4 regions of the Bacillus sp. AK128 genome follow, and region 1 is predicted to be linked to each of the others. Evidence: riboswitches for the same ligand, from Rfam matches in the RefSeq annotation. Region 1 holds a riboswitch; each other region holds the start of a gene.
The links. Region 1 has a riboswitch for cyclic di-GMP ahead of M1D60_RS02165 (S8 family serine peptidase). Riboswitches for the same ligand answer to the same signal wherever they lie in the genome.
Positions count from the first base shown of each region.

Region 2: another riboswitch for cyclic di-GMP. It lies ahead of M1D60_RS19135 (putative bifunctional diguanylate cyclase/phosphodiesterase); the one in region 1 lies ahead of M1D60_RS02165 (S8 family serine peptidase).
Region 3: another riboswitch for cyclic di-GMP. It lies ahead of M1D60_RS21010 (sensor domain-containing diguanylate cyclase); the one in region 1 lies ahead of M1D60_RS02165 (S8 family serine peptidase).
Region 4: another riboswitch for cyclic di-GMP. It lies ahead of M1D60_RS00435 (amidase); the one in region 1 lies ahead of M1D60_RS02165 (S8 family serine peptidase).

Region 1 covers NZ_CP096379.1:480,894-489,372, reverse strand. The annotation lists gene M1D60_RS02185 (S-layer homology domain-containing protein) at 1-551, opposite strand, end outside; gene M1D60_RS02180 (Ig-like domain-containing protein) at 752-2,836, opposite strand; gene M1D60_RS02175 (hypothetical protein) at 2,988-3,227, opposite strand; gene M1D60_RS02170 (S-layer homology domain-containing protein) at 3,475-4,779, shown strand; gene M1D60_RS02165 (S8 family serine peptidase) at 4,741-5,673, opposite strand; cyclic di-GMP riboswitch class I at 5,847-5,937, opposite strand; gene M1D60_RS02160 (S-layer homology domain-containing protein) at 6,138-8,479, opposite strand, start outside.
Region 2 covers NZ_CP096379.1:3,790,810-3,799,288, reverse strand. The annotation lists gene M1D60_RS19150 (3-hydroxyacyl-CoA dehydrogenase) at 5-898, opposite strand; gene M1D60_RS19145 (response regulator transcription factor) at 1,025-2,128, shown strand; gene M1D60_RS19140 (methyl-accepting chemotaxis protein) at 3,083-4,153, opposite strand; cyclic di-GMP riboswitch class I at 5,053-5,136, shown strand; gene M1D60_RS19135 (putative bifunctional diguanylate cyclase/phosphodiesterase) at 5,368-7,815, shown strand.
Region 3 covers NZ_CP096379.1:4,183,393-4,191,871, forward strand. The annotation lists gene M1D60_RS20985 (acetylornithine transaminase) at 1-132, opposite strand, end outside; gene argB (acetylglutamate kinase) at 122-928, opposite strand; gene argJ (bifunctional ornithine acetyltransferase/N-acetylglutamate synthase) at 944-2,170, opposite strand; gene argC (N-acetyl-gamma-glutamyl-phosphate reductase) at 2,189-3,226, opposite strand; gene M1D60_RS21005 (M20/M25/M40 family metallo-hydrolase) at 3,729-5,390, shown strand; gene M1D60_RS21010 (sensor domain-containing diguanylate cyclase) at 5,461-6,426, opposite strand; cyclic di-GMP riboswitch class I at 6,529-6,615, opposite strand; gene M1D60_RS21015 (acetamidase/formamidase family protein) at 6,961-7,896, shown strand; gene M1D60_RS21020 (GNAT family N-acetyltransferase) at 7,946-8,479, opposite strand, start outside.
Region 4 covers NZ_CP096379.1:85,548-94,026, reverse strand. The annotation lists gene M1D60_RS00445 (Dps family protein) at 1-214, opposite strand, end outside; gene M1D60_RS00440 (phosphotransferase) at 444-1,412, opposite strand; gene M1D60_RS00435 (amidase) at 1,535-2,401, opposite strand; cyclic di-GMP riboswitch class I at 2,448-2,533, opposite strand; partial or broken gene M1D60_RS00430 (urease accessory protein UreH) at 2,813-3,079, opposite strand; gene M1D60_RS00425 (urease accessory protein UreD) at 3,194-4,012, opposite strand; gene ureG (urease accessory protein UreG) at 4,009-4,623, opposite strand; gene M1D60_RS00415 (urease accessory protein UreF) at 4,651-5,337, opposite strand; gene ureE (urease accessory protein UreE) at 5,330-5,776, opposite strand; gene ureC (urease subunit alpha) at 5,788-7,497, opposite strand; gene M1D60_RS00400 (urease subunit beta) at 7,498-7,818, opposite strand; gene M1D60_RS00395 (urease subunit gamma) at 7,831-8,133, opposite strand; gene M1D60_RS00390 (hypothetical protein) at 8,416-8,479, opposite strand, start outside.

The DNA of each region.
Region 1 (8,479 bases):
TATGGGTCTAATAAAAGCTCACCAGTCGATTTATCATAAATATTTGCAATGATATTTGGAAAATTCATCCCATCATACCCTGCAGTACCTTTACCTTTTGGATGTTCACCACCATTAACCATACGAAGATATTCTTCTATACCTTCATCAAATTCATGATTTCCCGCTGTCCCAATATCTACTCCGATTGCTTCCATAATTTCTACGGTTGGCTCATCTTGGAAGGTAGAAGAAATCATTGGAGAACCACCAATCATATCTCCAGCATGAATCACTAGTGTGTTTTCATTTTTTGCTTCTTGGTTTTTAATATGAGTAGCTAAGTAAGAGGCTTTTCCTACAGTGGCTTCTTTTTCACCATCTCCATCTAAATCAACAGTAGTTGTTTTATCAATTTGACCGTGCCAGTCATTTAAACTTACTAACTGGATTTTAATATTAGATGTCTGAGCATTTACAAATGTTTGACTAAATGGAGCTGCAAATGCACCAATTGTTAAAGCCGAAGCTAATGCAACACTCACAATCCCCTTTGCATTTTTTAAAATCATTAAATTCTCTCCTTTAAATTAAACTATGAATTATTTTAACTACATTATTAACCCTAGCATTCTATTATTATTTCAATGTAAACAGTATGTAAAATTATGGTTTAAGTTTGATTAATATCTTTAAAACGTTATGAAAAACAATGAAAAGGTGCCAGGCACCATCCAGTAAATGGATAGTGCCTGGCACCGCATTATCATTTTTATTCAAGATACTCTTTGATATCATCCACAAACTTAAACTTCATCGCTGGTTGGAAAGTAGGCATCTTGATTCCTAGCACTTCGTAATCAGGGTTTTGTTTAAACCAGTTTTCTCTTTGTTGATTCACATCTTCTAATTCAGCTTTGTAATCTCGAATTGCTACATAAACTTGCAAGGAGCCAGATAGAGCAGTGCTATATGTTTCTCCTGATAGAGTATGCAGTCTTGCTAAAGCAATATGCTGCTCTTGATAGATTCTTACACCTGAGTGGAAAGAAGGACCTATGCCACTAAAACTCCAGATAGGAAAAAGTGTATAACGGATTGGTTGTTCTGTTCCCACTGCACCGGATCCACGAACAATTATTAATAAGTCCTTTTTATCACTTAGAACACTAAAGCCATGGTCGTTCCTTCCTCGAGGATAGAACCCCGGTAAGCCAAAATGGCTAGGTGAATAAATAATTCCTGAAATTGGGGAGAACACTCTAAATAAATCCTGATATCCACTTGCAGTGTAAGTTCTTTTAGGCTTATAGGTTAGTGTTAGAGAATGCCTCGCGTATGCTTTCGAGTCAACGGTTACATCACTTAACATACTATCTAGATCAAATGAAGACTTTGGTTTGAAGTCATCATTTAGGTGACGAGAAAGAAAAACGGCAAAATGCTGTCTAGAGATTGGTAAATTGGATCTAAAGGTACCATCTGTATAACCTGTTGTGATTTGATAGTAATGTAGAGCATTAATATAATCTTGTGCCCAAAAATCATACTCAATATCAGTAAACGGTTGTTCACTCACCGAACCATGAAGAGAATACGCGGTTGCCAAAATTTTCGCCATCTGACCTCTTGTTAAAGTTCCCCAAGGATCAAAGTACTTTTCACCTGTTTTCGAATCAGTTTTACCAGATATAATCCCAAGTTGAACAGCTAAGGCAACCTCTTCATAGCCATAGCTACCCGGCCTCATATCAGTAAGATTCGGGTCTTTTAACTCAGAAGAAGTGACTTTAATTCCTTTTTCACGGAGAATCATTTGAACTGCCTGTAACCTTTTGATTGTATTGGAAGGTCTAAAGGTATCATCCTCTTGATAGCCATTTATAATACCTTTGGTATTTAAATAGCTAATCTCCTCCGTGTACAATTGCACATCATTAAATTGCTTCGGTGGATTCATTGTTCTAAACGCAGCCTCTAAAGGCTCAGATGTATTACCCGCTGTATCTAAAGCTTCGACTGAAATCAAGTAATCTGTTGAAGGTTCTAGTCCAGTTAGTTTAAATTCCATCAGGTATCTGATATTGTCCATAACAAGATTATTATTTAAATAAATTCTATACCTAACCTCTTCTGGTCGTTCAAAATCAGTTGCACTTGAACTAGTAAAAGAGACAAAATGATCGGTGATATCTTGAATGTTTATTAATTTTGTTTCCCATTCAGGTGATACAACATCCTCTACTTCTACAATCATTTCTTCACTCATATTACCTGCTTGATCTGTAGCAGTTATACCAAAAGCGCTACCAGAAAGATTTAAACCAATATCAACTGAAAAATGCCCATCTTCCGTTGCTACTGTTTCCTGAGTAAAATAACTATTTTTCTCTATGATTTGAACGGTCGATCCTGGTTCTGCCGTTCCAGATAACGTAGTTTTAGTATTTGTAACCTTCTCAACTACTGGAAGAGCAGGGCTTGTTATATCTACTACTTTAATGGTGCGTTCAAAACTTTTCATTCCTGATGAATTTGTAGCATATAAAACTAGTAAAGAATTGGCTGGCTGTGGTGTAACTAGTACCTCATATTTTCCTGAAGCATCCGCACTGCCTTCTCCAATCACCAATTCGCCATTTTTTATGGTGATAGATGATTCAGGATCCGAAGTACCAGAGATAATTTCGTCCTGATCGCTAACCTCTAGGGTACTAGGCGTTTCTGGTTGTTTTAAAACCTGAATATCTTGTACCTCTGTCCCCGCTCCTGTATTTGCAAAAACAAGATTACTAGGAAGTATGGAACTAACAATCATAAATATAAGAAAAATAGTAATGTATTTTCGTAATATCATTTATCTGCCTTCCCTTCATAATGCTTTTTCACCTTAGGATTATAACGTATTAGCAGCACCTGAGGGTTGGCCAATTTATGGGATGCATATATAACAAGGTGCCAGGCACCATCCAGTTTTTGGATAGTGTCTGGCACCCAGACTCATTAATTTAGTTCTTGAAAAAATAACCTTCCTCCATCTTATTCCAGCTAAAAAAAGAAAATAAAGTTCCAATCAACATACAACCTATCCAAACCAACAGTAACTCAATCAAAGTAATTTTGATTGTAAATGTACTCACTAAGAACTTAATTAATAAGTAATCAAGTACTAAAGGAATAGATAAAACCACTCCCGACAAAATGACAAACCTACGTTTACCCATACTTCTAATTTGTCTCCAGTCCAATTAAATGATTCCTCCTCACTTTAGTTTCTTTTATCATTATGACTTATTATTATCTTATATTTATATCAATCTTCTAGGAATGATTACATTCACAATTTATGGATGGTGCCTGGCACCATGTTTCTAATATGTTTTTATACATTATAGGAAAATTATGGTAAAAATTATTTTTCATTAAAGAGGAATTTCCATAAATTATCTCGAATAAAAACATGAATAGAAAATAGAAAGTAGTCGGAGGGATTGGATGAAGAAGTTTAGCAAGAAATTATTAGGATTTATCATGGTATTCACCTTATTATTAGGTGGGTTCGCATCACCAACTTCTACAGAAGCAGAAACCAACACGGTTAGTTATGTAGCATTAGGTGATTCCTTAGCAGCAGGGCAAACTCCTTATAGATCGTTTGGAAAGGGCTTTTCTGATTTTATTGCTGATTATTATGAAACACAAAGTTCACTAGAATTATATTCTAATAAGTTTGCTGTTTCAGGTTACACGACTGAAAATGTATTAACTGATCTTGTGGACAACAAAGTAGTGGATGGGCAAAAAATAAAAGATGCTCTTCAGGATGCTAATGTTGTGACAATAACTGCAGGAGCAAACGATGTAATAAAGGCTTTAAATATTGATAGAGAAAAGGGGACAATTTCTTTTAATCTATTAGAAGTATTAAAGATCATTCAATCTGTTCAAGATAACTACAACGAAATTTTCACTGAAGTGAAAGCTGCAAATCCTGATGTTGAAGTTTATGTGTCAGGTTATTATAATCCATTTCCTTATCTACCTGAAGCACAACAAGGAAAAGTCGATCAAGCAACAATGGCTTTGAATAATGCCATTAAGAAGGTTGCTGAAGAAAATGGCGCAACATTCGTTTCATTATTTGGGCTTTTTGATGATTCTCCGTCAACATATTTACCAAATGCTGCGGATATTCATCCATCTGAGGAAGGGTATGTGTTAATTGCAGATTCATTTTTAAAAAGCATGATTATTAACAATGCTCCAAAATTTAATGATGTTCTAAATGATAACTGGGCTTATAATGAAATCTCTTTATTAGCTGGCCAAGGAATTATGTCCGGAGTAACAGCTAATCAATTTGCTCCTTTTGAACCGATTAAAAGGTCAGATGTAGCAAAAGCTCTACTTAACGTTATTCCTTTAGAACAATCCGTGCCACCTAACCCAGGTTTCTCTGATGTACCTGAATCACATGATGCCTATTATGCAATTGCTAAACTAACTCAGGCAGGAATCTTCATTAAAGCAGAAAAGTTTAATCCGGATGCTCCTTTAACGAGAGCACAGATGGCTAAAGTTTTAACGCTTGCTCTAAAATTAAATGGAACTACACCTTCTACATTTAAAGATATTACTAATGATCATTGGGCTAAATCTTATATTGATGCATTAGTTTCATCTAACATAACAACTGGTTATACAGTAGACAACACGTTTAGACCAAACTTAAAAACAACTCGATCACAATTTGCTGTGTTTCTAGTAAGATCGATGGATACGAATTATATTGTAGAATAAAAAGAGTGCCAGGCACCACCCAAATATTGGATGGTGCCTGGCACCTTTATTGCGAATAGAATCGTTACCCGATGCTGCAACTACTAAAATCCCCTCATTAGTTGCTCGATTTACGGCATCTTTAATAGCCAATGATTCCGTGTCCGTTCCTAAGCTAAGGTTGATGATATCCATGTTGTTTGTAATTGCCCAATCAATGCCTTCGACTATATCAGTTGAAACACCCGTTCCATCTGCCCCGAGTACTTTTACTGAATAGATTTGAGCATCTGGTGCTACCCCTACAATACCAACATTATTGTGTTTTGCCCCAATAATTCCAGCTACATGCGTTCCATGCCCTTGATCATCATGATAAGAGCTCGTATTATCAACTGTTGATACACCACCAGCAATAGTTAAGTCGGTATGGGCTGCGATACCTGTATCAATAACAGCAATCTTCACTCCTGTTCCCGTATACCCATCTGTAAATGCCTGAGAATTTTCGTTTACGGCTTGGAAACTCCATTGTGACTCTTCACTAGTGATTGCTTGTGTTTGAAAATCCCCCACTGTTTTAAATACTATTTCCTCTTCTACATATGCAATGTTAGGGTCTTGTTCTAATTTATTTATATCACTTTCAGTGAGTGTAGTAGTTACTGCAGAGATTGTTTCAAGTTCATTCGTTTCTCCTATCCCTTCCTGAAGAACAGCTTGTTTTCCATCCTCATTTTTGTATACCACCACTACTTTTTCTACTGTATAATCTGGTGCTAATTCACTAGCTAATACTGAAGTATTTGAAACTAGTAAAGCAGATAGTAACCCCAATGAAATGACTTTTCTATATAACCGTCTTTTTTTGAGCTTCTTGTTTCGTTGTAAATCATTAAAATGTGTTAGGCTCATGAAGAATTCTCCTTCTATCTTTAATAGGTACTAATGGAATAAGACCATGGTATTGAAGAAATGACTTAAAAAACAGGTGGGATTCTCTTGAGTTGTAATCTACCCACCTTCGTCGAAATAAAAAAATGCAACCCTTGAAATAAAGGTTGCAATGAGAAAATAGATTCCTCAACGTTTGCAACCAGACGATCATAGCTTTTCAAAAAAAGCCGTAGACTCGTAGCTTTGCGTCCCTACCTTTCGATAGGTTTGCCATTAAAAACATAAGTATATGAAGTTGTAGTTATATTAACCTATTACATAATTACTAGATAACTTTATTTAACAACACTTTAGCATTACTCGTAAATGACTAAAAAATGGTAATAACTAGCTAGTAAGGAAAGAAATATTAGTAAAAAAGGTAAAATACCAGATACCGCCCTATAAAGGTTAGTATCTGGTATAAATTAGCAGTTTAAAGTTCATTCACTATCACTAATAGTCGAATCTTGAGAGATGGTTGTTTGTTCGCCAAGGTACTCCTTTCTTTCTCCGCTCTGATTAATATAGGTTCGTCGAATCGTCTCATACTCACCTTTTGTTAAATAAAGAGTATTAATAGTTGGTGCAAACTCATTCATGGCACCTAATGCATACAGGTTAGAATGTATAGCAGCAACAAATTCTAATGCATAACCACTTGTTGACATGTTAAATTGAATCTTTGCAATTTCATTTGAGGTAAAGTCTACTAACCCGTTTATACTAAGATCCTTGTTTCTCTCTAGGAAGTTATACGATGCATTCTTACCCTTTGCTGTATATTGTACATGATAAGAACCCTTCGGTACTTTTGTATTTGGATAAGTCAGAATGCTAAAGAGACTGTTTCCACTACGATCAACCGGGAGTAATGAAATAAATTCTTGTTCCATTTCATTATTAGTATAAGGATGTGATATTTCTAAGACCGTGTGCATTCCTCTTACGTCCATTTCTTTTACTGTTCCGTTAAGAATTTCATCTGCAGTGAATTCTCCAATATAGAGGACACCAGAATTTTCAATTGTAAAATAATACTTCTCAAAAGTTACTTCACCAAAGTTAGTAAAATCCATTCTAATCTCACCATTTTTAATTGAATAGTCAATGGTTGGATTTATAGAGGACCCAAAAACGCCATCTTCTTCTGTATAAGGGAATTGTTGAATATGAACGAATCCGTCCTTGATATCTGCACCTTTGAATATATATATACCTGAGCCAGGCTCCACTTCTATTGTTGGTGCGCTAGCTTCTCCACCCACTTTTTCAATATTACCTTTAACCAATTCGTAATCTTCTACAACCTCTTCTGCTCTAGCTCCTTCTGGGAGTATTAAATCCACTATTTTAGCCAAATCACCCAATGTTATTTTAGAGTTAATGGAACGTGTTTCAAATTTGTCAATCGTTCCCGCTGTTTCTATATTAATTTGAGTATCAGAAAGGATTGTTGCCTTCTGAATATTACCCTTACCTTTTAGTAGAAACGATTCTTTAGTTGAAACGGATAGTTCATTTACTGAAGCATCAATGGTAACTTCGTTTGCTCCTTCTTGAATCACAACCTTTGGAATAACTATACTCGAATCAGCTTTTATTCCAGTATTAGCATACACATTAAAAACTTGAACCGAAGTGGTTCCTAGTGTTTCAATAACCGCTCCTTCTTTCTTTACTTCTAATGCCTTTAATTTTGTATTTACAAACGTTATAGTAGTGTGTGAAATTGATTCAGATAAAACATTATAAGCGAATGAACTAGAGATTGTTGTACCACTGTGTATGGTAGATATAGTTGCCACTCTATCAGATAGTAATGTGTTTCCCTCTACTATAACTGTATCTGCATAGAAACTATTCTTAACATCCACCCCAATCACTAAATCTCCCAATATAGTAAGGTTCTTAACTGTGATATAGTCACCGCTTATAATAAGATCCCCGCTAAAACTAGCTCCTTTACCATCAAATATTGGGTTTGTTGCATCAATACTTCCACTCGCAATCATTTCAATGGACTCTACATGTTTAATAACAGAGTTCTCATCATGAAATTTTACCTTTGCCCCTTTTAGTGCACCTAAGTTCGTTGGGCTTAACCATTGTTTCCATTCATCCGCTAAGGTATAGGTGCCACTTTCTAATTCCACAGATGTGCTTGTAATGTTAACAATCTCAGATTCTATTACATTAGTACTCACTGCATTTTCACTTCTATACACAAATGCTGCAAGCTGACCACGAGTCACTTTCCCATTAGGATCAAAGGTATTCGCCGTCTTACCTGTTGTGATCTTGTTTTCAATAAGTGCTGGCAAATAGATAGCAAACCAGTCACCCTTATTCACGTCAATAAATGGGTTGTGAGCTAAACTAGTTTCTCCCAATCCAAACCCTAATGAGATGATTTTAGACATTTGAGCACGTGTTAACGTATTGTTAGGTTTAAAAGTATCACCATATCCATTCATAATTCCCTTATTTGCAATCGCAGCAATCGGACCATAGTATTCACTAGTAGGATCAACATCCTTAAATCCTGGATCCTTTACATTTTTCGTGTCTAATCCTAATGCCAATGCAATAATTTTTGCTGCTTGTGCACGGTTTACAGAATTATTAGGTCTGTAGGTTCCATCTCCGTACCCTTTAATAATCTCTCTAGATGCTAAGCTTGTAACGGCATCATAGAATACATCTGTTGATTTAACGTCTGGAAACGTTTTGATTCCGTTTGCCTTTGCTGCTATTGGACTAATTGAAAAAAGTGTATGAATTA
Region 2 (8,479 bases), 1.4 Mb from region 1:
TAGATTAATTTTGTTTTAAAAATTTTGGATCCATGTATTCTGGATTTGGATATTTGTAGAAGCCTTCTCCAGTAGCTGCTCCCATTTTTCCTTTATCAATCATTTCAGACTTCAATTTGTCTGCAATTACGCCATAAGCTGGATCTAATTCGGCGCGTGCTCTATTCAAATTATAAGGTGTTTCCATGCCGATAATATCTAAAGTACCGAATGGACCTCTTGGTGAACCAGTTGAAATCATCCAGTTTTTATCAATCGTATGTGGGTCAGCAATATCTTTTGCCCATAAAGTTAACCCTGCATTTAAAAACGGTACCAATAATGTGTTTAAGATATAACCTGGTTGTTCCTTTTTTAGGACAAATGGAATCATCCCGATAGAACGTGCAAATTCAGTTACCTGTTCTACATATTGGTGTTCAGTTCCTGGATGCCCCATAATTTCAGCAGTGTTGTTTTGCCAGATTGAATTTGCAAAGTGTAGCGCTAAGAATTTTTCTGGGCGGCCAGTAAACTCTGCAAATTGACTTGGTAGCATGGTGGAAGAGTTTGATACAAATACTGTTTTTTCAGGTGCAACAGCTGCCAGCTTTTGATAGAAGTCTTGTTTAATATCAACACGTTCAGGTACAGCTTCAATGACTAAATCGACATCTTTCATTGCTTCAGCTAAATCAGAACTAAATGAGATCCCTTCCAGCGCAGCATTTGCTTTCGCTTCGTCGTTAAAATAGTCAGCATATACAGGTTGTAATTTTGTTATACGATCCTTTCCAAGCTTAATTGCATCCTCATTAATATCGTAAACGGTTACATTACAACCAAAAAATGCAGATTGAAAGGCAATTTGACTTCCTAAGACACCGCTACCTGCAACCATAATGTTTTTAAAATTCATAGGTTATTCTCCTTTACATATGTAATCAATAATAATACTCAAATTATTATTTCCACTATTTATTCTATAATACTATCGTGGCATAATATACGTACAAACATAGGTAATTAAGGTGTGAAAAATTATATGAATGTAGGTAAAATAATGAAGAAAATTGACTTTCAATATCTCCTATTTTATAAGATACACCGCTCTGAAATATTGAAGAACTCATTGATACGACTGGAAAATAACCCTGACATAGATAAAACCCAGAAGGAGCAACTTCGTCAGTTCATTTCTGCATTTATTGCGTTCTTAATGATACAGATGAAAAATACAGAAATTGAAGAGGATGCTTTACATTATTGGGTACAAATGCACAGTAAAGAAATGCCCATTACAAAATCAAATATATTTCAAGACATCGTATTTGAGTCATTCAAAAGTGTCTTATCTCAACACCGTCATCATTATGAAGAAGAATTACTTTCTTTCCATAATGAGTTGCTTAGAATGGTAACTACTTTATATCTGAAATGGATTGAGGACCCACCTAATGCCACTGAGGAAAAACAGAAATACACAGACAAGTTAGATGCACTTAGTGAAATTCTTATTCAGTGTAATGGTACGGAGGATTTACCATACCTCCTAACACAAATTGAAGACATCTTTCATTTTAAAAGATGTATATTCTTAAGTTATAATCCTTGGTTAAAGGAGTTTTCAGGAGCCATTGGTGAAGAATTACCAAAGGTACAGTTACTGCGAGGTAAAATTGAATCAGAACCAGTATTCTCGTTAAAGAAGCCGTTATTTTTAAGAAAGCCTGAGCCTTATGTACAACAAGCAGCAATAGAGTTATTTAATCTATCTTCCATCATTTTCATTCCAATTACATTTGAAAAACAGTTGTATGGTTGGTTAACGTTAGACCAACAAGGAGAAACTTTTGATTGTTCAAAAATAAAACTAGATGTACTAGAACAAGTTGGGGTCCGTATGGGAATGTATTTAGCTCGTAAACAATTGGGAGTGGGTGTAAAATATCACTTAGATCTTTCAGAAAAGGAATTAGGAATTCTTCATCTTTTATCAGAAGGTTACAGTAACAAAGAAATGGCGGAGCTGATGTTTTTAAGTGAGTTTACAATTCGTGATTATATTCAAAAATTGATGATTAAACTAAAAACCAAAAATCGAACTCAAATTATTACGATGGCTTTTCGAATGGGGTTAATTGACTAAATCCTAGCTCTGGCTAGTATAAATAGCAAAAAATCTATAATAAAAAGGAAAGCGACTGTATGTTAAACAGGCGCTTTCCTTGATTTTTACAGATTTTTATACTTGAAAAATCTATTTTATGATTGATTCTGCTTTTTGAGTAGTGTCATCCATGAGCTGTGCAATGGATTGATTATCATTGGTAAGACTAGGCGGACCCTCAGTCCTCTAATTCTAGTAAAATCGGTGGAAATGCCGACAAAGTGGACCGAGAGTCCTCTATTTGGTCAAAAACGAGTCATTTCCCTGTAATTTAACTGAATAGAGGACTCAGTGTCCGCATCAAGTCCAAAATGACTAGAAATCAGTGAAATAGAGGACTCAGTGTCCGCACCGGATTGTAGCGGACCCTCAGTCCTCTAATTCTAGTAAAATCGGTGGAAATGCCGACAAAGTGGACCGAGAGTCCTCTATTTGGTCAAAAACGAGTCATTTCCCTGTAATTGCACTGAATAGAGGACTCAGTGTCCGCACCGGATTCCAGTGGACCCTCAGTCCTCTAATTCTAGTAAAATCGGTGAAAATGGCGACAAAGTGGACAGAGAGTCCTCTATTTGGTTAAAAGTAAGTCATTTTCCCTGTAATTGCACTGAATAGAGGATTCAGTGTCCGCATCAAGTCCAAAATGACTAGAAATCAGTGGAATAGAGGACTCAGTGTCCGCACCGAATTCTAGGAGGCCCCTCAGTGTAACTTTTTACGTCCCTTATATGGCTTCATTTTGTGAAACTCTAGCTGGGGTGTGTAGTTACCAGTAGAACCGTCCGAGCCTGGGATAAGTATATAAACAAACGAGCCTCTTGAATTGATTCTAAGGCTCGTTTGTTATACTAGGTGACATATTTGATCCCGAAAAATAGTTTACATATCAGAAATGTCTACTTTTTCACTGGTCTCAAACCGTCCCCCGGTCTTCTAAAATTTAAATTTATTCACTTGTTCTTGTAAATCCTGAGCTAGTTTGCTTAGAGTCTCTGCTGATGCAGAGATTTCCTCCATTGAGGCTGTTTGTTCTTCTGCTAATGCGGCAACAGTTTGTGTTCTTGCTGTAGCATTTTCAGATATTTCGTTTACTGACTCAAATGATTGGGTTACTTGATTTGCACTTGCTGCCATTTGTTCTGATACGGCAGATACCTCTTCAACCTGATTAGCAACATTTTGAGCAGACTTTAAAATATCTTCAAAGACAAATCCTGTTTTTTCGATAATGCTTACTCCAGTAACGACATCCTCTGTTACAGTTTTCATTTGTTCAACTGTGGATAATGTGTCTGACTGGATCGATTGAATAAGCTGAGTGATTTGTTGAGCCGATTGATTGGATTCTTCTGCTAGTTTCCTTACCTCATCTGCTACAACCGCAAATCCTTTTCCGTGTTCTCCAGCTCTTGCTGCTTCTATTGCTGCATTTAGAGCTAGAAGATTTGTTTGTGAAGAAATATTAGTAATGGCACTTACAATCTTTTCTATTTCTTTGGAACGTTCATCTAAGGTTTGAATCGATTTTGCCGTTGTATTCACGTTAGTTTCGATGGCCTTCATTTGTGAAACAGCTTCGTGGATACTATTTGTACCAGCTTCAGACTTAATGGTCGTTTCTTCAGAAGCTTTTGCTACAGCAGATGAGGTGTTTGCAATAAGCTGAATTCCATTGGCAACCTCGTCTAAAGCTTGATTACTTTCTTGAACCTGCTTTAATTGTACATCAGCACCACTCGATATTTCATCTATAGACGTGGCTACTTGTTGAGTCGCATTCGTTGTTTGTTCAGCACTAGCTAGAAGCTCCTGTGATGATGCTGCAACATTTTCACTTGCCTGATTTACAGAGAATAATAGATTTCTAAGACTATCATGCATTGCAATGAAGGAAAGAGTTAATCGACCAATTTCATCCTTTGATTTAGGTTGAGTCACTTGAATATTTAAATCTCCTGTTGCTATTTGCTCAGCAAATGCAGTAAGTGACGCAAGTGGCTTCATTTTCATAAATAGCAATACAAATGTAACAATTATTGCAATTAATACTAATAGAGAAGATATAACTAGCCCTGCTATTCCCAAATCAACACGGTTGATGGCGTTAGCAACCTGGCTTGCAGTCCACTTCTCAAGCTTCTCTTTAAACTCATTTAAAGGCTCGGCAATAAATTGTTTCCCAGCCTCGTACTCATTGCTGTAAACTATGTACCTAGCACGATCTAAATCACCTTTCTCAACTTCTGCCATGGCCTTTTCCTCTAATGCAATTAAAGCATTTGAGTTTTCAGCAGCCTGCTCGACAAGGTCTAACAGTTCCTTAGGTATCTTTAATTCCTGTAGTCGGTTAACAACCTTTTCCCTTGTCTTAGTCTTGTTCACTTCTGTCCGATAATTATCATAATGATTCCTTTTCCCGAATTGAGTGTATGCTCTAACTTCATTCGTCAAGTAATCAGAGGCTCCTTGTAACTCTACAACTAGCGCTGCAATCTCTTTGTCCACCTTTTGTGCTTGTTCTTCTTGATCTATACTTGTAAAAAGTGAGTATAGACTCCATCCAGTAAAAGCAAATAAAATCATTATTACAATGGCTGTTCCTCTTAACAATGTTCTAATATTCATATCTAGTCTTTTCATGAGATCCTCCTGGTGTGATAAAATATACATTATTATATCGACATAGATTTACAAATTTCGATAGTTACTTTAATTTTATCTCGTCTGTATGGGGATTACGTTTTATTAGTTCATGCTTCTATTTGAAGTAAATCATCTTTTATAAAAAGACTACTCATTCTCTGATGATTCCGAAAGATCCCTGTCACTCCCTATATTAAATCTATGTAAAAAATGTCGAATGAACACCTCAATCCTAGTGAACTTATGGTATAATTTTACTAGATTGATAAAGGCAAACTTGTTGAAAGGCAAGGACGCAAAGCCCAAGGACCTACGGTTTATACTATGGTAGCCTGGCTACCGAAGAATAGATCGACCTGTAAAGGTGAATGAGATTCTTCTCGTTCACCTTTTTTTGTGACTTTTTTACCAGTTCCCATAAGATATGAAGTTGAACTAAGAATGAAGAATATAGAGTTTGACATAAGCAGCTTATAACCAATCATCTTGAGGTGTGAAATTGACTTGACTGAAGGTGCGCATCTGCGAGGAGAAGAAGTAAAGTATTGTTTTGTGCCGAAGATAGGAGCGAGTCAATGTTTAACCTAGTCATATATTTAAGTTTATGCTGCATTCTATGCGTTACATTGCTGAATATGAATATGCATTTAACCAACTCTTCTGCTGGGAAGAAAATGCCTGAGATTTTATATACCTTTATTTTAGCTACTATATGTGGGTTTATTATAACGATCATTCCATATATGGCCCTTCTAGGTAATAAAATCATTGAACTATCAAATGAAAATTTAATGCTTACTTTTAAAAATGGTATTTACACCTTCTTATTTTGCTTCATTAGTTTTCTTCTCTTAAGTGGTATTGGAAAAGTTGCCGTAAAGCCTTCTAAAATTGAAACGAATAAGAAGAAAGGCATCCTTCCTTATTTAATGTTAAGTATTGGTGTTGCTGCCTTTATATTGTTTTATATTATTTATTTAATTGAAGAAGTGTACTCTATTTCCATTGATATTAATAGTGAGTATGTTTTTTATGTGGTCATCCTATTAACGACTTCCATTTATAATATAGCAAGGATATTTGAACATCTTCATATTGATCGATTAATGATTAATAGGAGTTTAACTTATACAAAAACTTCTTTATTTTTTACGATTTTTAGTATTTCATTTGGTTCGATTCTTTATATGTTTATACAAGGACTTTATCAAAATATAAATTTCTCGGTGACAATTATTGCTATCACTAGCTTAATATTATTGTTTATCATCACGGTTAACTATATTGAAAACCAAATGATTTACCAGCATGGTATGCTTGAGAATCAAAATTTGAGACTCAACATAAATGAACAGCAGTTTCGCTCTTTGTTTCAATACAATCCAGATGCTATTTTTAATTTAGATTTGGAAGGAAATTTTAAGGAAGTAAATCCTTCCGCGCTACCTTTAACCGGCTACACCTTAGAAGAAATTCTTAAGTTGAATATAAGGGATTTATTGTTCCAAGAGGAAACTTTAAAATTGACTACCTTTCTTCATGAGATTTTAAAAGGGAGCAGTGTTAGTTTTGAAACCTTTATCCTTAATAAGAACAAGCAGTTAGTCAATCTAAATGTAACAGCAACGCAAATAAAAGTAGATGATTCCATTACAGGTATCTATGCAATCGTTAAGGATGTAACGGAACAAAATAAAGTCCAAGAGAAGGTGAACTACCTAGCTTACCATGACGAGCTTACTGGACTTTTAAATCGAAGAGGAATTTATAAAGAAGTGGAAGACCAAATTAACAAGAAGTTACCGTTTGCGACTGTCATTATTGATGTGGATATGTTCAAGGACATCAATGATCATCTCGGTCATGCTGCTGGGGATACATTGCTCAAGCTTATTACAAAGAGGCTACAATATACAGTTGAACGAAAAGGATTCATTGCTAGACTGGGAGGAGATGAATTCCTGATTTGTATACCTGAAATCACAGATACTATAGAAGTGAGGAAAACGATAGAAGCTATTCAAACCGCAATGAAACAACCGTTTAAAATTGAGGAAGAACAGAAGGAAATCACATTAAGTATTGGAATCTCTTATTATCCAAATGATGGAGAAGACTATCATACATTAATTAAACATGCGGACATGGCTATGTATGTTGCAAAAAAAGCTGGACGAAATAGTTATTCAGAATATAAAGCATCCTTAGAAAAAGATATGCTATCGAAGATTAAGATGTACGAAGAATTAAAGATTGCGATTGAAGAAGAACAATTTGAACTCTATTATCAGCCTAAGCATAGTGCGAGAGATGAAGGAATAGTTGGTGCAGAGGCACTTATCCGTTGGCAGCATCCTATAAAAGGCTTTGTTAGCCCGGGAGACTTTATTCCTTTAGCAGAGGCAACCGATTTAATCATCCCATTAGGCAACTGGATTATGAAAGAAGCCTTAAGACAATTTAAAGATTGGGAAAAGGAGTTCCCGAAGGACTTTCAACTATCCGTAAATATCTCGCCAAAGCAATTTATTGCAGATAATTTTATTCCATTTTTGCTTAGGAGCATAGACGAATTTTCCATTCCTCCAGAAAAAATAGATTTAGAAATTACCGAGAGCTTAGCTATTGAAAATACAGAACTAACAAGAGAAAAAATAAATCTATTAAAAGACTTTGGATTCCAAATTACAATGGATGACTTTGGTACAGGATATACGTCCTTAACCTACTTGTCTAAGTTTCCCCTAGATCGGATTAAAATTGATCAATCCTTCATCCGGGACCTAGCCAGTAACAAAAATCATGCAGCGATCGTCCAATCTCTAGTATCAGTCGCTAAAAACCTGGGTATCAAAGTGACAGCAGAAGGAGTCGAAACAAAAGAACAATTACACTTTCTCCGTGAATGGGAATGCGACGAAATCCAAGGCTATTTCTACAGTAGACCATTACCAGCTAGTACATTTAGGCAATACCAGGGGGAAGGTTCTCCTAGTTCACTTCGAGCAGAACTTTCTAAATAAAAAAAAGGAGCAGTGGACTTCATGGCAAACAATGTAAAAAGTAAAGTGCTTGTGATTGCATTAGTTATAGCTTGCAGTATTCCGTTTCTCTTCCTATGGTTGTATATAAAGGTAATGAATTCAATGTAAGCGGTGGAACGAGGGGACAGGGACTCTGTACCTGCAGCCCAGAGGAACGGTTCGAATTCGGTGAAATAGACGACTCAGTGTCCGTAACGAAATCTAGTGGACCCTCAGTCCTCTAATTCTAGTAAAATCGGTGAAAATGCCGACAAAGTGGACCGAGAGTCCTCTATTTACTCAAAAATGAGTAATTTTCGCTATGATTGCCTAAATAGAGGACTGTGAGTCCGCACCAAGTCCAAAACGACAAGAAATCAGTGGAATAGAGGACTCAGTGTCCGTGGAACGGGGGCATGGAACGAGGGGACAGGGACTCTGTTCCTTTGGTTGTATTATAGTAAATGGAATATCATGTATTCAGCTATTCTATAAAAATTACAAATTCTCTATTCTAGCCTTATGTTTATAAGACATTTTATTAGTAATTAAAAAGCAACTTTCTTTGAATGTAGGTAAATTTTGTAAACATAACACTTTAATTATAAATCATTCAATGCTATCCTATATTTATTAAATCAAAAGGAGTGATGGGTGGACGATG
Region 3 (8,479 bases), 1.0 Mb from region 1:
AATTCCTGATGTGTAATCTAAATATTGAGTTCCCTGTTCATCCCACACATAGCTTCCTTTTCCTTTCACGATCGTTAATGGAAAACGATTATATGTGGCCATGAGTGGACTACTTTTCACATTAGTGGACATAATGTCCCTCCCCAGTTAGCACAAGCTTTGTGCCGATTTCTTTTCCAGCTGCAAAGTCTAGTAAGCTATTTGACTCTAACCCATTTATAATGGCGACTTCAGGAATACCATGAAGGAGTCCATCAAGGGCAGCTTTCACCTTAGGAATCATTCCTCCAGCTATGACTCCGTCTGCTATCATTTGCTCAGCATTCTGTTTGGTAACTTGCTTTAATGTTACTTTTTCACCATTTTTCTCTGTATAGATTCCAGGTATATCACTGATCATACAAAGCTTCGCACCAAGCGATTTTGCTACTGCTGATGCTGCTACATCACCATTTATGTTATAGCGCTGACCAACCTCATCAATGCCGATTGGAGAGATCACCGGAATATAGCCTTGATTAACAATGGCTTCAATTAATTGGCTTTGGACCTCAACCACTTCGCCTACAAACCCTACTTGATCGGCATTCTCTATTGGTTCTGCCTTAAGTAGCATCCCGTCTACCCCACTAATTCCGTAAGCCTTTCCCTTCACTTGTAAAAGCTTCCGAACCAATTGCTTGTTAACGGTACCACTTAGCACCATCTCAACAAGATCTAGCATCTCAGGTGTCGTCACCCGCAGGCCATTCACAAACTTTGTTTCAACATCAAGCTTTGTTAAAAGAGAGGATATGAGTGGTCCACCGCCATGAACAATAACCGGCTTTACCTTTCCACCTTGATGTAATTGAACGATATTTTCATAGAATGACTTTGGTAAGTTCTCCATTACACTTCCGCCACATTTTATAACTAAGTACTCCATATTCGTAAGTCTCCTTTACGTACGATAAGAAGCATTGATTTTGACGTAATCATAAGTTAAATCGCAGCCCCAAGCCGTTGCAGATGATTCACCTTGCTGTAAATCAATAAAAATCTGGACAAGCTCATTTTGTAAATATTCCTTAGCTTCATCCTCATTAAATGGATAGGGTAAACCTTTTTCAACTACAGTTATTGGGCCAATCTTCACCGATATACTATCGGGATTAATTGGCTGCCCACTATAACCTACTGCACAGATGATTCTTCCCCAGTTTGCGTCCGTTCCGTATATCGCTGTTTTTACTAAGTTTGAAGAAATGACTGATTTACTAACCGCTCTTGCCGTTTCAACATCTGTCGCATGGTCAACATGAACCTCAATTAACTTCGTTGCACCTTCTCCGTCTCTAGCAATCTGCTTTGCAAGCGATTCACTAACAATTTTCAACCCATCTACAAAAAGAGGCCAGTCAGGATGAGCTTTAGTTAATATCTCATTTTTCGCTTCGCCATTTGCCATCACAAGCACCATATCATTTGTACTTGTATCTCCATCGACTGTAATCATGTTAAACGTTTGATTGGTCACGTCTTTTAAGGCCATTGTTAAGTCCTCATAATTGATCGCTGCATCTGTTGTAATAAAGCCTAACATCGTGGCCATATTTGGATGAATCATTCCAGAACCCTTGGCAGCACCACCAATCGTGACTACCTTACCGTCAATGTTCAGCTGAACACATACATTTTTCACGCCTGTATCCGTTGTTAGAATCGCCTTTTCAAACCATTCAGCACCTATATTCTCAGCTTCAAGCACATGGTTGATTCCGTCTTCAATCTTATCCATTGGTAAGTGAACTCCGATTACACCCGTTGATGTGACGGCTACATAATGATTAGGGACTTCTAATTTTTCAGCAAATAGACTTTGCATTTTATAGGCATCCTGTAATCCTTGCTCTCCTGTACAAGCATTGGCATTACCGGAGTTAACTAGGATTGCTTGAATCTTTTGCTCTTTTTCAATACTTTCCTGCGTGACCTTTAAAGGAGGTGCTTGAAATAAATTTGTTGTATATACACCAGCTGTAATCGCTGGAACATTTGAATAAATATAACCCAGATCCAATCTCTTTCTTTTAATTCCACAATGTACACCACCCGCTTTAAAACCAATAGGTGTTGTTACATTTCCATTTGCTATAACTTTGATGCTTTCCTTTTCCACAACCTGCATGAGGCACACCCTCTCTATTTATGGATACATCGGTACTTGTAATAGTCCGCTTCTTACATCCCATCCATTTATGATGTTTAAGTTTTGGACTGCCTGACCAGATGCACCTTTCATTAAATTATCAATCACTGAGACTATTACGACTCTGCCTGTTCTTTCATCCACATGAAATCCGATATCACAGTAATTACTTCCTGACACCTCTTTCGTAGCCGGAAGAACGCCTTCCTTCCGTATCCTTACAAAAGGATCGTGTTCATAATAAGCTTGATAAAATTCAATGATTTCCTTTGTTGTCTTCATTTCATTGAGCTCTGCATAAATCGTACACATAATTCCTCTCGTCATCGGTACTAAATGAGTCGAGAATGAAATCGTCACTGGCTCTCCTGATTCATTTTGTAGAACCTGCTCAATTTCTGGTATATGCTGGTGAGCACCAAGCTTATAGGCCCTTAGATTTTCATTAATTTCACCATAATGCGTTCCCAGTGATAGGCCTCGGCCCGCTCCTGAAACCCCTGATTTTGCATCAATAATGATAGATTGATTGTTTATAAGTCCATGTTGAACAGCAGGAGTTAATGCGAGTAATGTCGCAGTTGGGTAACAACCAGGGTTGGAAATAAATGATGTCTTTCTTATTTCCTCCTTGTAGATCTCACTTAAACCATAGACTGCTTGATTTAAATATTCTTCATCAGCAGGATCGTGTTTGTACCACAACTCATAGCTTTCTCTAGACTTCAAGCGAAAATCTCCTGATAAATCGATACAGGTTACTCCTTTACCAAGAAATTCAGGAAAAAGATCCTTACTAATTCCTGATGGAGTGGCAAAAAATACAACATCTGCATGCTGACATATTTGATCAGGCTCTAAGCCCGCTAATGGCGTTTCTATTACATCCGTTAAATGTGGATAGATGTCTTGTAGTTCGTTTCCTGTTTTTGAATGAGATACTACTGTGTTTAACTCCACATAAGGATGATGGTGTAGTAACCTTATAAGTTCAATCGCACTGTAACCCGTTCCCCCGATAATAGCAGCCTTCAAACCACTCAACTCCTAAACCCGTTAATATTGTATGATTATAATACCCTTGGTATTTTTATGCAATAGACTTTATAAAAAAAGATGAATATATTCATCAAGTAGGCTAAATATATAGTTTTATAAAAACCACCATTCATGTTTATGCATGAATATTTATATGAATGACTAATATTTTGGTTGTTTTGCATACTTTACTTCTTTTTATCAAAAGGTCTTTTAAAGGTTGTTGTTGATTTTCGTTGCAGGACACTCGCTTTCCGCGGGGCGTGCGGTGAGCCTCCTCGGCATGCGCCTGCGGGGTCTCACCTGTCACGCTGCTTCCGCAGGAGTCTCGCGTCCTTCCACTTCAATCAACTCTGCAATAATCAACACTGTACTTTAACACAGCCTATCAAAAAATTCTTAATTAGTCGTTGTTTTGTTCTTTCCAATCTTATCTATTGTAATTTCCAGTGGTTTGAGATACTTTTTAGTCATAACTATTAAAGAGGGTGTCGTAGATTTGTTACATTGTAAAGAAGAGGTTCTATTTCTAACGAAACAACTAGTTCATATAGAAAGTATTGTTAACACAAGTGGAGAGAAAGAAATTGCCCGAGCCTTATATACCTTACTCTCATCCTATCCTTATTTTAAAGAAAATCCTAGCCATATACAGATGACAAAAACGGTTAATGATGACCAAGAGCGTTACAATGTACTTGCCTTCGTTAAGGGTCATAAAGGAGGTTCCCCGTCTAACGAAACAGTGATTTTGATGGGACATATGGATACAGTTGGGATTGAGGATTTTAATCATTTAAAAGATCAAGCCATTCATCCTGATGAGCTCCTAGAAGAAATCAAGAAAGAAACTCTTCATGATGAAATCGTAAAGACACATGCCCATTCTAATGAGTGGATGTTTGGCCGTGGTGTTTTGGATATGAAAAGTGGTTTAGCTAGTCATATTTATCTATTAAAATATTATTCCGAGCATCCCGAAGAGCTAAAAGGAAATCTCGTGTTCGTAGCAGAATGTGATGAAGAGGATGGATCACATGGTATCTTATCTGCATTAAAGGACCTAATCGCTTGGAAAGAAGAGCATCACTTTCATTATATAGGCGCAATTAATGCTGATTTTGTCTCCCCTCGATATGAAGGAGATGAAAATCGCTATATTTATAAAGGAACCGTAGGGAAACTACTACCTTCCTTCTTTATTACTGGAGCTGAGACTCATGTAGGATCATGTTTTGAAGGACTAGACCCAAATTTCCTAGCAGCTGAATTAACTAGGCAGATTAATTATAACCCTTCATTATCCAATGAAGCTTACGGTGAAACTACGGTCCCACCGGTTTCTCTTAAGCAAACCGACTTAAAGCCGTCTTATACGGTTCAAACAGCCCTTTCTGCTTATGTTTATTATAACTTCTTCATCCATTCTTGGTCGCCTAAGGATGTGTTAGAGAAACTAAAGACTGAGGCAAATATTGCATTTGAAAATGCCCTCCAATTGTATCGAGAACGATATCATACCTATTGCAGTATTAGTGGTGAGCCATATAAAGAGTTAGTCTGGACTCCACGTGTTTTTACGTATGAAGAAATGCATGAACACTTATTGAATGAACACGGGGATGCCTATACTGCACATATGGAAATCTTTAAAGAGCAACTTCTATTAGATCAAAGTTTAGATACTAGAATGTTTGCGGCTAAGGTGGTAGAAGAAGCGTGGAAGTGGATGACGGATAAACGTCCCGCGATGATTTTATTTTACTCCTCTCTTTATTCACCTAGGATTGAATTAAGTGGAAAAACTGAGGCTGAGGAAAAATTAATTGGCGCACTAGACAAGGCTGTTGACATAATCCAACCTAGTTACCAGCATCCAATTGTGGTAAGAAACTTCTTCCCGTATATATCTGATATGAGCTTTGTTGCTTTAAGTGATGACCCTAGTGGAATAGAAGCTGTTGCGATGAACAATCCTGGCTGGGGGACGAAGCACTATGTTAATTACAATGATATCCGTGAAATTAATGTACCCGTGATCAACATCGGACCATATGGATTTGATGCTCACAAGAAGTATGAGCGAATGGAATTAACCTACTCGCTAGAAGTAGTTCCTAATTTAACAAAGCTCGTGATTGAAAAGCTTTTAAACAAATAGCCAATGCCCAACTTTCCTATTGAAAGTTGGGCTTAGTTTATAAGAAGTATAGCGTTATTGTAACTGAATTCTATCGAGATCCCACTGACTGGAATCCTCGTTTAATATTTTTCTCTTTATACATTTTTGCATCAGCGGTAACAAATAGCTTACTCATATTCCCGATTGAGTGATCATTATAGGAATATCCTATTGAAACTTTAATTTGAAACGCTTCACTTGTTTTATTATATTGATCAATTGTATTTCTTAGGTCATTGATAAGCGTCTCAGCATGATCCTTCCCTTCTTTTTCTAGAAGAATCGCAAATTCATCTCCACCAATCCTTGCCACCACTGTTTCACGATTTGAAAACTGATCCAATAGCATTGCCGTTTCTTTTATTAACAAATCCCCTGTCCGATGTCCTAATGTATCATTAATTTGCTTCAACTCATCTAAATCACATAAAATGACGGCTACTGCTGTGTCTAATTCTTTATTATAACGTTCCATTCTTTGGTCAAAATAACTTCGATTATATATACCAGTGAGAGAGTCATGTGAAATACGGTATTCTAGATCCTGCTGTAGCTTAACTTTATCGTCAATATTCCGGATAATCCCTTGGATCGCTACTATTTCGCCATCCTTATATATGGGTGTTGCATATTCCTCAAAAACTATGTAATCTCCTTGTGGATTTCTCCAGCGTTGAATAATCGGTTTATTATAGTCTAGTTTGCCTTGAAACTTATTCAGAAGCAATTCGTGATCATCTGGATGTATTAAATCAATGGGTGTATTTGGATTCTTTAGACTTTCTGCTACTAGTCCTTCTCCTAGCATGGTTTCAATAGAAGGACTTAAGTATTTAAATTTTCGCTCGGGTTTGACCTCATAGTAATAAATGATGTCCTTAGAATTTTCCACTAAATTATAAATTCTTCTTTCATTAGCCCAACGTTCCTTCACTTTTGCTTTAATGATATGTTTATAGAATTGTAGACTAATTGCCCCTAGAAATAACCCAATAAATAAATACACAATCTCCATATCTTACACCTATTGCCTTCCTATCATAAATTTTCAGAAGCAATAAAAATAGACTAATCTAAAACCCGATTAGTCTATCTGTCAGCAAAATGAAGATGTTCTATCGGTAACTGGCTGGCATAATCAAGTTTAAATTAAGCCCCTTTAGCTTTGCGTCCCCACCTTTCGATGAGTTTGCCTTTATCATTGTCTATTTAATTAACTATCTAATTACATAATATAGGAATATATTCCTATATGCAATAGTGAAACAGGAATATGTTCCTATTGATTAGGAAAATTTAGTATATTTATGAATGTTTGTAGTACCTTTTAACTATTTTAGTTCTTTCACCTTATCTATTGTATTTCTATAACCTAGTGGTCTGCACGCAAACTGTATTTTCTGCACACCCAGTTGTATATACAGTGAATAAATCTTAACTTATATTCCAACATTCTGATAAGAGAAACGTTTTTCTAAATAATAAAGGTTTTTACTTATCTTATATGGAACTAATAAGAGGCTATAAAATTATGTAGGAGTGGTCAGACTTGATTCATAAAATTGAACTTAAAAACGAAAACTTACACGGTTCCTTTAGCAGAAGCTACGAGCCGATTATAACTGTTCAGTCAGGAGATACCCTTCATTTAACAACGGCTGATATTCAGTGGGGATATTCTAAATCAAAGGAAGAAGAACGAACGATTTTCACTTCACGAGAAGGTGAAGAACGTCCAGGTCATCCAATCATTGGGCCAATCGCTATTAAAGAAGCGAAACCAGGAATGGTGCTTGAGGTCAGAGTAAATGACCTGATTCCAGGTTGGTATGGTCGTAACTGGGCTGGGGGATATAAGAGCTGGCAAAATGAAAAGTTAGGGTTAGTAGAAGCGACTTCCGTTCAACTGGACTGGGAATTAGATCAAGTTAAGATGACCGGTACCTGTTCGATTGGAGGTAAGCCATTCCATGTTGGTTTACAGCCGTTTATGGGATTGATGGGTGTTGCTCCTGCTGAGGATGGTGTTCTTCCAACAGCTCCTCCACGGTATGCAGGAGGAAATATTGATTGTAAAGAACTAGTTAGAGGAACTAGCTTGTTCTTACCTATTTCTGTTGAGGGTGCATTATTTTCGATTGGAGATGGTCACGCTGCCCAAGGTGATGGTGAGGTGTCTGGAACGGCGATTGAATGCCCGATGGATCATGTTGATATTACTTTGATTGTCCATGAAGAACTTGAATTAAACATGCCTAGAGCAAAAACTCCAACAGGCTGGATCACATTTGGCTTTAATGAGGACTTAAATGAAGCTACAGCCACAGCTCTTGATGAGATGGTTATACTCATGCAAAGTTTTTATGGCATTGAAAAAGCAGAAGCTTTGGCATTAGCTAGTGTAGCAGTTGATTTACGAGTCACTCAAGTGGTAAATGGGGTAAAGGGTGCTCATGCAATGCTTCCTCACGGGATAATTAGGTAGGACCCATCAAAAAAGCGCTGGTGCTTACAGCGCTTTTTTTATATCTAATTTATATTTCAAGTCCTAATTCTATATTGATCCCTTCCATCTTATAGCCTAGTGAGAGATAAAGAGGAATAGCTTCCTGGTTTTCTCCAAATACACCAAGAGTTGCTTCCGTCTTTCCCTTGGCTTTCAAGAAAAGCAAGGCTTCAGTAATCATCGCTTTTGCAATCCCCTTTCGTCTCCACCTTGGTAGAACAAAAATACTCTCAGTCGCACTTCTACTTTCACCTAATCCCCATGTCATCACACTTCCAACAATTTGATCCCCTTCAAAAGCTGTGAACGTATCCCACTCGCCTCCTGCTTTCGTCCAGCGCAACTGGTTAAGACTCCAAGACACCCCATCTTTATCACTCTCTGACTCGGCTCTTAGATAACGCTCCTGTTCTTCTTCAGATTCCATCTTCCAGTTCAAGATTTTTATAGACTCAGCAAAGTGGTGAGGTGAGATCGGTTCCGTTAAATCCCTTTTCATAATGAGATGATTTCGAATAATCGTAAACCCTTTTGAAAGATAAAAATCAATTTCTTCTAGATC
Region 4 (8,479 bases), 400 kb from region 1:
CACATAAATGCTCGTCTAGCATTAGTCCCATCTCTAATCGGGTATCGACTGGAAGACTTATTCCTGACCCTTCTTGACGTGCAGTTCTTGGTTCCTGACGTAAAATCATTTCATCACTATGTTGATTCATATGTCCTGGCATATTCGGATCAAATCCAGATTTAGAAAGCTTAAATTCTCCTGGTGAAAAACCATTACCACCCTGTGTTTGCATCTCATTTCCCCTCTTTTCTTAATAAATAATTGTAAAGGAGTATGTGAAACATGAAACGTCTCCTAACATCAATACTTTCCCCTTTATTCATATCGTTCAATATGCTAATTACTGTAAAGGCAAAGGACCCTCACATTACAAGGGTTGCTAACACCAAGACTGCAAAGCTACACTAAAATCAAAAAAAAAAGCTGATCCAGTGGATAGCTTTCTTCTAATAACAAATACTTTATATTAGTTGTGTTGTTGTTAATTCTGACAAACACTGCTGAAGACTTAAGGTTGTTTCACTTAATTGATTCAATAAAGATTCCTTCGGCCATTTTAGTTCTTTTTCTTCAAGGTCCTTCCATATTAAAAGTAGCATCCATATGGAAAATGCTGATGCATATAGGTAGTATCTATTTTTAAAGTTTTGTTTCTCTTTCTCTTCTGTTAATTGACCCATTTGATTGAGATAATGAGCTAGCACCTGATTTCTTAATTGACTAGTTATTTCATTCTTCGGAAATATAGGATGAGATAGATCAATTAGATGATAAAGATCCCAATAGGGAGAATTCAAGTGAGCATGTTCCCAATCTAAAACATACATCTTATTTAAAGAAAACGCATAATTACCAAGGTGTAAATCACCATGCGAAAAAACTTTTTCTGTTGAAAACTCCTGTTGATTCAGTAAATTATATAAGTGTTCAATTGTATCCATAGAAATACTTAAAGTATTCAGCTTTTGACTAATTACATTCTTATTACTAATGATATGGCTAATCATGTCCTCAATTAATGGCTTTGGCCCGTTTAGTCCTGTTAATTCTGCTCTATCTATAGATATTCCATGCCACTTTGCCATTAGATTCGTAACCTCTAATAAGGTCTCCTCATTATATGCATGCTGCAATGTTCCTAAATCCTCAATGATATACCAGTTTAAATAAGGTACATTATGAAGGGAATAGGAGAGAATCTTAGGATACATAGTTGGGTTTATGGATGTAAGGATATTCGTTTGAATCCAAATTTCTTTCCCTAACTGGTCATTATTTGTCAGCGGTTTAAAAATATAACTCTCTGTAGGAGTTATATAAATGCGCTCGACATACCTACCATTCATACCTTTGTAAAGTATTTCTCTTTTATATAACATTTCACTATTGAGTTCACCAGTTGGCAATACCACTTGATTTAATACGTTCAATTTTCATCATCTCATTCATTTTCATATCGTAACTATTGTCATTATATAATATCAATCTATTCCTATTCCTCTTTTAACAACAAAAAAATCCCAAAAATTCTTGGGATTCTAATCCTGCTTTATTATTGCTTCATTTCCATCCAGCTGCCAACATGGTGAATGGCAATTCCACCATATGCTGAATAGCTTGAATAATGGCGTTCAACGGCTTCCAGCTCTTGCTTCATATAGGCTTCTCCTTCTTCATAAAAGGAAATTTGGTCGCCCTCTTGGGTTTGTCCCGTTTCTACGCCAACCACGACAGGTTTTTCATATTTAGCTCCATAGGCGATTTCATTGCGGACAATCTCAATGATACTAGATGCTGAATCACGATAAGCCATGAGGGTAACACCATCTACTTTAGAAATGATCCATTCAGCTAGAATGCCTTTACCATACAAATTCTTATAGGTTATTTCATCAAACCAAAATGGCAGATCCATTTCTAATGGAAGCTGTAAAGCATCTGTCCTCGTTTTTGCCTTTAAAATGAGCTCTTGAAATTTTTTAATGGTGGTAGCTTGATTTGAAGTCCACCCGCTATACAAGTATGGCTCTACATCTAAGTGAACACCTGAAAATTTTTGTGAATCGGTAGATCCTGTTTGGTAATTTCCAAGCCAGTTCAACGTTCTATTTTGTTCGATATATCCTTTCGGTGCAACCCAAGATGGTGCCCCGTCTAAAGCATATACACGAATTCCATGTAGCGATGCCTTTTCAATAAAGCTTCTGTAAACTTTCATCTGTAGATCACGATCAATTTGGATATACACCTTATTGACCTGTTTACTTTTTAAAAACTCAAGGGTACCTGCTTCATCATTTACAAGCATCCATGGGTTCCATAGCCAAGTAGCCTGATCCTTTGTGGAGGCTTCTGTGTTTACCACTGTACTAAAAGTTAAAACAAAAATACTAAGCATCATTACTAGAATTTTTTGCATAAAAAAAAGTCCTCCATTCTGAAGCCCAAGGCCCCTAGAATGAGAACCTGGCAACCTGACGACCGTACGCAGCTGCGTTTAGGCTCATGGCTTTGCGTCCTTCCCTTTCGGTGAAGTTTGCCTTTTCAGTTAATTTGTTACCCTCATTATATTCTATCAATGGAGATTCGTATATTGTTTTTTAGCGGTTTCAGATGCTATAAAATTTGGAATTATTCAGCCTATCAACCTAGTCAGTTGATTCCGTTACAGGTATTCGCTTTCCGCGGGCGGTCTCGTGAGCCTCCTCGGCGCTCTGCACCTGTGGGGTCTCTCTCAACACGCTTCTCCCGCAGGAGTCTCATACCTTTCACTCCAACAACTTCAATTAAATTGGTTATTGTTTCAATACCCATTATAAAAGAACTTCTTCTATTGAACCCATAGTTTAAACAAGCCTTCTGTTACTCCTAGGTTGTACATATAATACACTCCAAATACGGCACTGATTACTCCCGTTGCTTGGGTAAATAGTTTGTTTATGCCTAGTTTTTTGGAGCTTAATATGAATGGTATTCCTAGAATGGTGGTGAAGCCTAGCATGCCTATAATGGTGCCGACTCCAAATATAAGTATGTAGAAAATACCTTCCCACATTCCATTTACTGTGCTCATTGTTAATAAAATCATGGCGGCACTTCAAAAGAGCAACTCTCTTCATGTAGAGTAGAGCCTTACAACTAGGGTAAAAATGCGGTTTTTGGGATTTTTATAAAACAACAATCTATACAAAAAAACAGCCTTTCCAAACCACTAATACTTACGCAGGCTGAGAAGTTCTTTTCCGAGCAGTTCCTTTCTAGCAAATAGATGAGCTTTTCCTATAAGTCCTTCTATTACTCTAGTATTCATACCGAGGATACGAACTACGATTCCGTTTCCCGGTACTGTAGTTAGACCGACTCTAGCAATCGTTTGATCATCAACCGATAAAAATTCATATAGTGAGTGAAGAAAACTTTTATTAATCAATGGATGAAATATCACGAGTGTTCCCACATGGGTGTATCCTTCCATCTGCATAATTCCCGTCATGTCTTGATCCGGTTCTAGTAATAGATGATCAAATAAAACGAGCTTCTCCTCTTTGTACACCTTTAATTTAGAACGAATCCAATCATATCGGAAATAGCTCCCATCCTCTGCCCAACCTGGTGTAATAATTTCGCTATAAATCAAACAGGCACTCTCTTTTAAATAGACGCTTGTTTCCTGAATAAACCGGGAATTTTCATAAGCGATGAGCGGATCTGGTACAAACTCTAGTACACTATTCTTGCCAAGCTTTATATTCATCATTTGAAGAACCGGCTTACGGACAGTCTTATATACCTTAGTTGATGATTGGGTAGTGACTGAGAGTTCCGCTCCGTCCTCTAGAGTAAGATTCGTCAAATACGTGTCACCATCTACATACCCACCCCCAACATGAATGAGATAAATGGACGGGGAGTGATCCTCAATATAGACTGGACGCGTAATTTTAAAAGCTCCCTCATAATAGCAATCTGAAATCATCGTTTTATCACGACGATTCCTTGCCGTTAACTCTAGTACACCGGTATGACTCATGATTCCAATCCGATGAGTAGAGCCTGCTTTTTAATCCATTCGACCACCTGTTCTAAACCCGTTTCGTCTTTTAAGTTAGTAAAAATATAAGGTCGATTTCCTCTTGCTGCTATCGTATCCTTCTCCATAATTTCTAAGCTCGCACCAACATATGGGGCAAGGTCGATCTTATTGATGATAAAGAGGTCAGACTTAATCATCCCTTGACCACCTTTTCGAGGAATCTTCTCACCTTGAGCGACATCGATAATATAAATAGAGAAATCAACTAGTTCAGGACTAAAGGTTGCGGCCAGGTTATCCCCACCACTTTCTACAAAAATCAACTCAACATCAGGATGCAATTCCTTTAATTCTTCAATGGCTGCAAAGTTCATCGAAGCATCTTCTCGAATCGCTGTATGTGGACAGCCTCCGGTTTCCACACCGATGACTCGGTCTTCTGGTAACACTCCATTTGTTATTAAAAATTTGGCATCCTCTTTTGTATAAATATCATTTGTGACCACAGCCATACTTAGTTCCTTATGCAGGGCTCTTGTTAGTTTTTCAACGAGCATTGTCTTTCCAGCCCCTACAGGACCACCTACTCCAATACGAATGGGTTCCATTCATTCTACTCCTTCGTTTAGTTAGATTTACGACATAAAAAGGCGAACATGTAAACGTTCGTGTCGCATTTGTGCAATCTCCAAGCCAGGACTAACGGCGGCAAAATCATTCTTCGATAATTCATAAATGCTATGAACGGCACTCTCTAAATGAGGCTGGACCTCCACTAATATTCTCTGTCCATCAGTTTGACCAAGCGGAATTCCTCTGACTGCGTTCTGAACAATCGAGGACATCGTAGAAAATAAATAGGTTTGCACGCAAGCTTCCTTTGGCACACCTAAATCATGCGCCACTAAAGCAAACACGATAGCGGAGTGTCCATATGCCTTTTTTTGTTGAATCAGCTTGAAGTACTCTTCTAAATAGTTGGATGGGTAAAGATCCATGCAGAGCTTTGCCATCCTCTCTCCAATCCGGCGATTCCCAAGTCTCGTTTCTTCCGCAAGGCTTGATACATATAGTCGTTCATCAAGCTCTACTACTTCAGCTAAATCTTCCCGTAAAAGAGCATCATAGGCGAGCTTACAGGCGAGACCATCAATAAATACAAGCTGCTTTCGAATATAAACATTAATAGCTTTAGCAAAGCTTTCTTTATCCGTTATAACTCCTTCTTGAATGTATGTTTCAAGTCCAAATGAATGAGAAAAAGCTCCTGAAGGGAAGTTTGAATCACTCAGCTGAAGGAGAGGGTATAAAAGATTAGCCATGGCTATGTCCGATATGACGAAATGCCTGCTTAACCGTTCTTTGTTCCCTTTCATATGGAATCGCTAGCTGCTGAAGAAGCTCTTCTACTAAATAATCATATTGAACGAGCATCTCATCTCCTTCAAATTGTGCAGGCAAATGACGATTTCCTAATTGATGGGCAATGTCCCCCATCTCGCCAATTGATCTTGGCTTGATGACAATTAAATCATCGGCTTCAACGGAGATGATAATCATATTCCGTTCATCCATGAATAAAACATCCCCGTCCACTAACTCCCGGTTTTCCTTTAAGCGAATGCCAAGTTCATTGCCATGGTCGGTTACAACACGTTGAATTCGTTTAACGAGATCATCGCTTCTCATATAAATTCTTTCTACATGAGGAGCTCTTTTTTCTAAGCTAGTTATATTTCCAACTATTTTTTCTATGATCATTGTCTATCACCTCAAAATAAGAAATATCGTTGTGCCATTGGAACAACTTCTGCTGGCTCACATGTAATGAGCTCTCCATCTACTTTTACCTCATATGTTTGCGGATCAACTTCAATCGTTGGTGTTTCACCATTGAATACCATATCCTTTTTTGAAAGATTACGAATTCCAGAAACAGTCTTCACTATTTTCTTGAGGCCTAGCTCTGTATGAACCCCTTTTTCAAAGGCAGCTTTGGAAATAAAGGTAATTGATGTTTTATACTTTGCACTTCCAAAGGAAGCAAACATCGGCCGATACAAAACAGGCTGCGGGGTTGGGATACTTGCATTCGGGTCTCCCATCAGGCTATGAGAAATCATCCCACCCTTAATGATGAGGTCAGGTTTTACTCCAAAAAAGGCTGGATCCCACACCACTAAATCTGCCAGTTTCCCAACCTCAATGGAACCAACATGCTCTGAAAGTCCATGGACAATAGCTGGATTAATCGTATATTTAGCTATATACCGTTTTATACGCTGGTTGTCTCCTATCCCTTGATCCTCTTTAAATTTACCTCGGTGCTTTTTCATCTTATCAGCGGTTTGCCACGTTCGACTGATTACTTCACCAACACGACCCATTGCTTGTGAGTCAGAAGAAATAATGCTAAATACCCCCATATCATGCAAGATATCCTCTGCTGCAATTGTTTCTTTTCTAATTCGGGAATCCGCGAAGGCAATATCCTCTGGTACACTTGGATCTAAGTGATGACAGACCATAAGCATATCTAAATGCTCTTCAAGTGTATTCACTGTATAGGGCCTTGTTGGATTGGTAGACGAAGGGAGAATATTCGGAAGGCTTGCTGCCTTTATAATATCCGGAGCATGCCCTCCACCCGCTCCCTCCGTATGATAGGTGTGGATCACTCTTCCTCCAATCGCCGCTAATGTATCCTCGACAAATCCTCCTTCATTTAAGGTATCTGTGTGGATTGCCACTTGAACATCATACTGATCAGCCACCTTTAAGCTATTGTCGATTGCAGAGGCAGTCGTTCCCCAGTCTTCATGAAGCTTTAACCCGATTGCTCCTGCTTCAATTTGTTCTTTTAAAGGAAGCTCACTTGAAGCATTTCCCTTTCCTAAAAAACCTAGGTTAATCGGAAATTCCTCAGCTGCTTCTAGCATTCTATGAATATTCCATGGTCCAGGTGTACAAGTGGTCGCATTGGTCCCTGTAGCAGGGCCAGTTCCACCACCAAGCATGGTTGTCACTCCCGACGTGATGGCTGTTTCAATTTGCTGTGGGCAGATAAAATGAATATGGGCATCAATTCCACCTGCTGTTACGATTTTACCTTCTGCAGCAATTACCTCTGTCCCGGCTCCAACAACAATATTAACTCCGTCCATTAACAACGGATTTCCAGCCTTGCCGATCGCAGCAATTAATCCGTCCTTCACACCGATATCCGCTTTATAAATCCCTGTATAATCTAAAATGATTGCATTGGTGAAAACAAGGTCCATCGTTTCATCACTCGTTGCAAGGGGGTGCTGACCCATTCCGTCACGAATGACCTTTCCACCACCGAACTTTACTTCATCACCGTAGGTCGTATAATCCTTTTCAATCTCGATAAATAGTTCAGTATCAGCTAAACGAACAGCATCGCCCACAGTTGGACCAAACATATCTGCGTACTGCTTTCGCGACATCTTAAAGCTCATTTACTTACCCTCCCTTGCTACCGAGCCATTCGTTAAATTGTTTAACCCATATACCTTTTGTTCTCCAGAGAAATGGACGAGCTCTACTTCCTTCTCATCTCCCGGTTCAAACCGAACGGCCGTCCCAGCAGGAATATTTAAATGCTTTCCGAATGCTTGGTCACGATCAAAACGGAGCCATTGATTCACTTCATAAAAGTGAAAATGTGAGCCAATTTGGATAGGACGATCCCCTCGATTTAATACGATTACTTTTATCGCCTGTTTGTGTTCATTACATAAGATTGGATCCTTTTTTAATACATATTCTCCTGGTATCATAGCCTTCCCCCCTTAACGAATTGGATCATGAACAGTAACGAGCTTGGTTCCATCAGGAAAGGTTGCTTCTACCTGAATATCAGGAATCATTTCGGGAATACCCTCCATTACATCCTCTCTTTTAAGGATCGTTGTCCCATATTGCATGAGCTGAGCAACGGTTTTTCCGTCTCGTGCTCCTTCTACTACCTCATATGTAATAATCGCAATCGCCTCAGGATAATTAAGCTTTAATCCACGGCTTTGCCTGCGTCGAGCAAGGTCTGCTGCCACTACAATCATCAACTTCTCCATCTCACGTGAAGTTAATTTCATTCCCGTTCTCCTTTCTCTGCTAAAAGAACTCTAAATTAGACCATCAGAATACCTTGAGTAATAATTAAATGAGACTAGCGAGCTAAAATCATCAATACCTAACATCGTATGTAATAAAACCTTACATATAAATTAACATGAATCAACCTGCTAAACAACTAAATTTTCTGAAAAATTAAATTAGGAATTTTTTTGAAATGAGGTAGTACCGAATAGAGACAGCGGTAGTTAACGGGGTGTTTTATGAAGATTCCAGGAGTAAAAACAAAAAAGAGCCAAAATTCAGCTCTCGTTTTTAATCGATTTTTTGATAAAGAAACTAGCAAGAATAAAACCATAACCAATA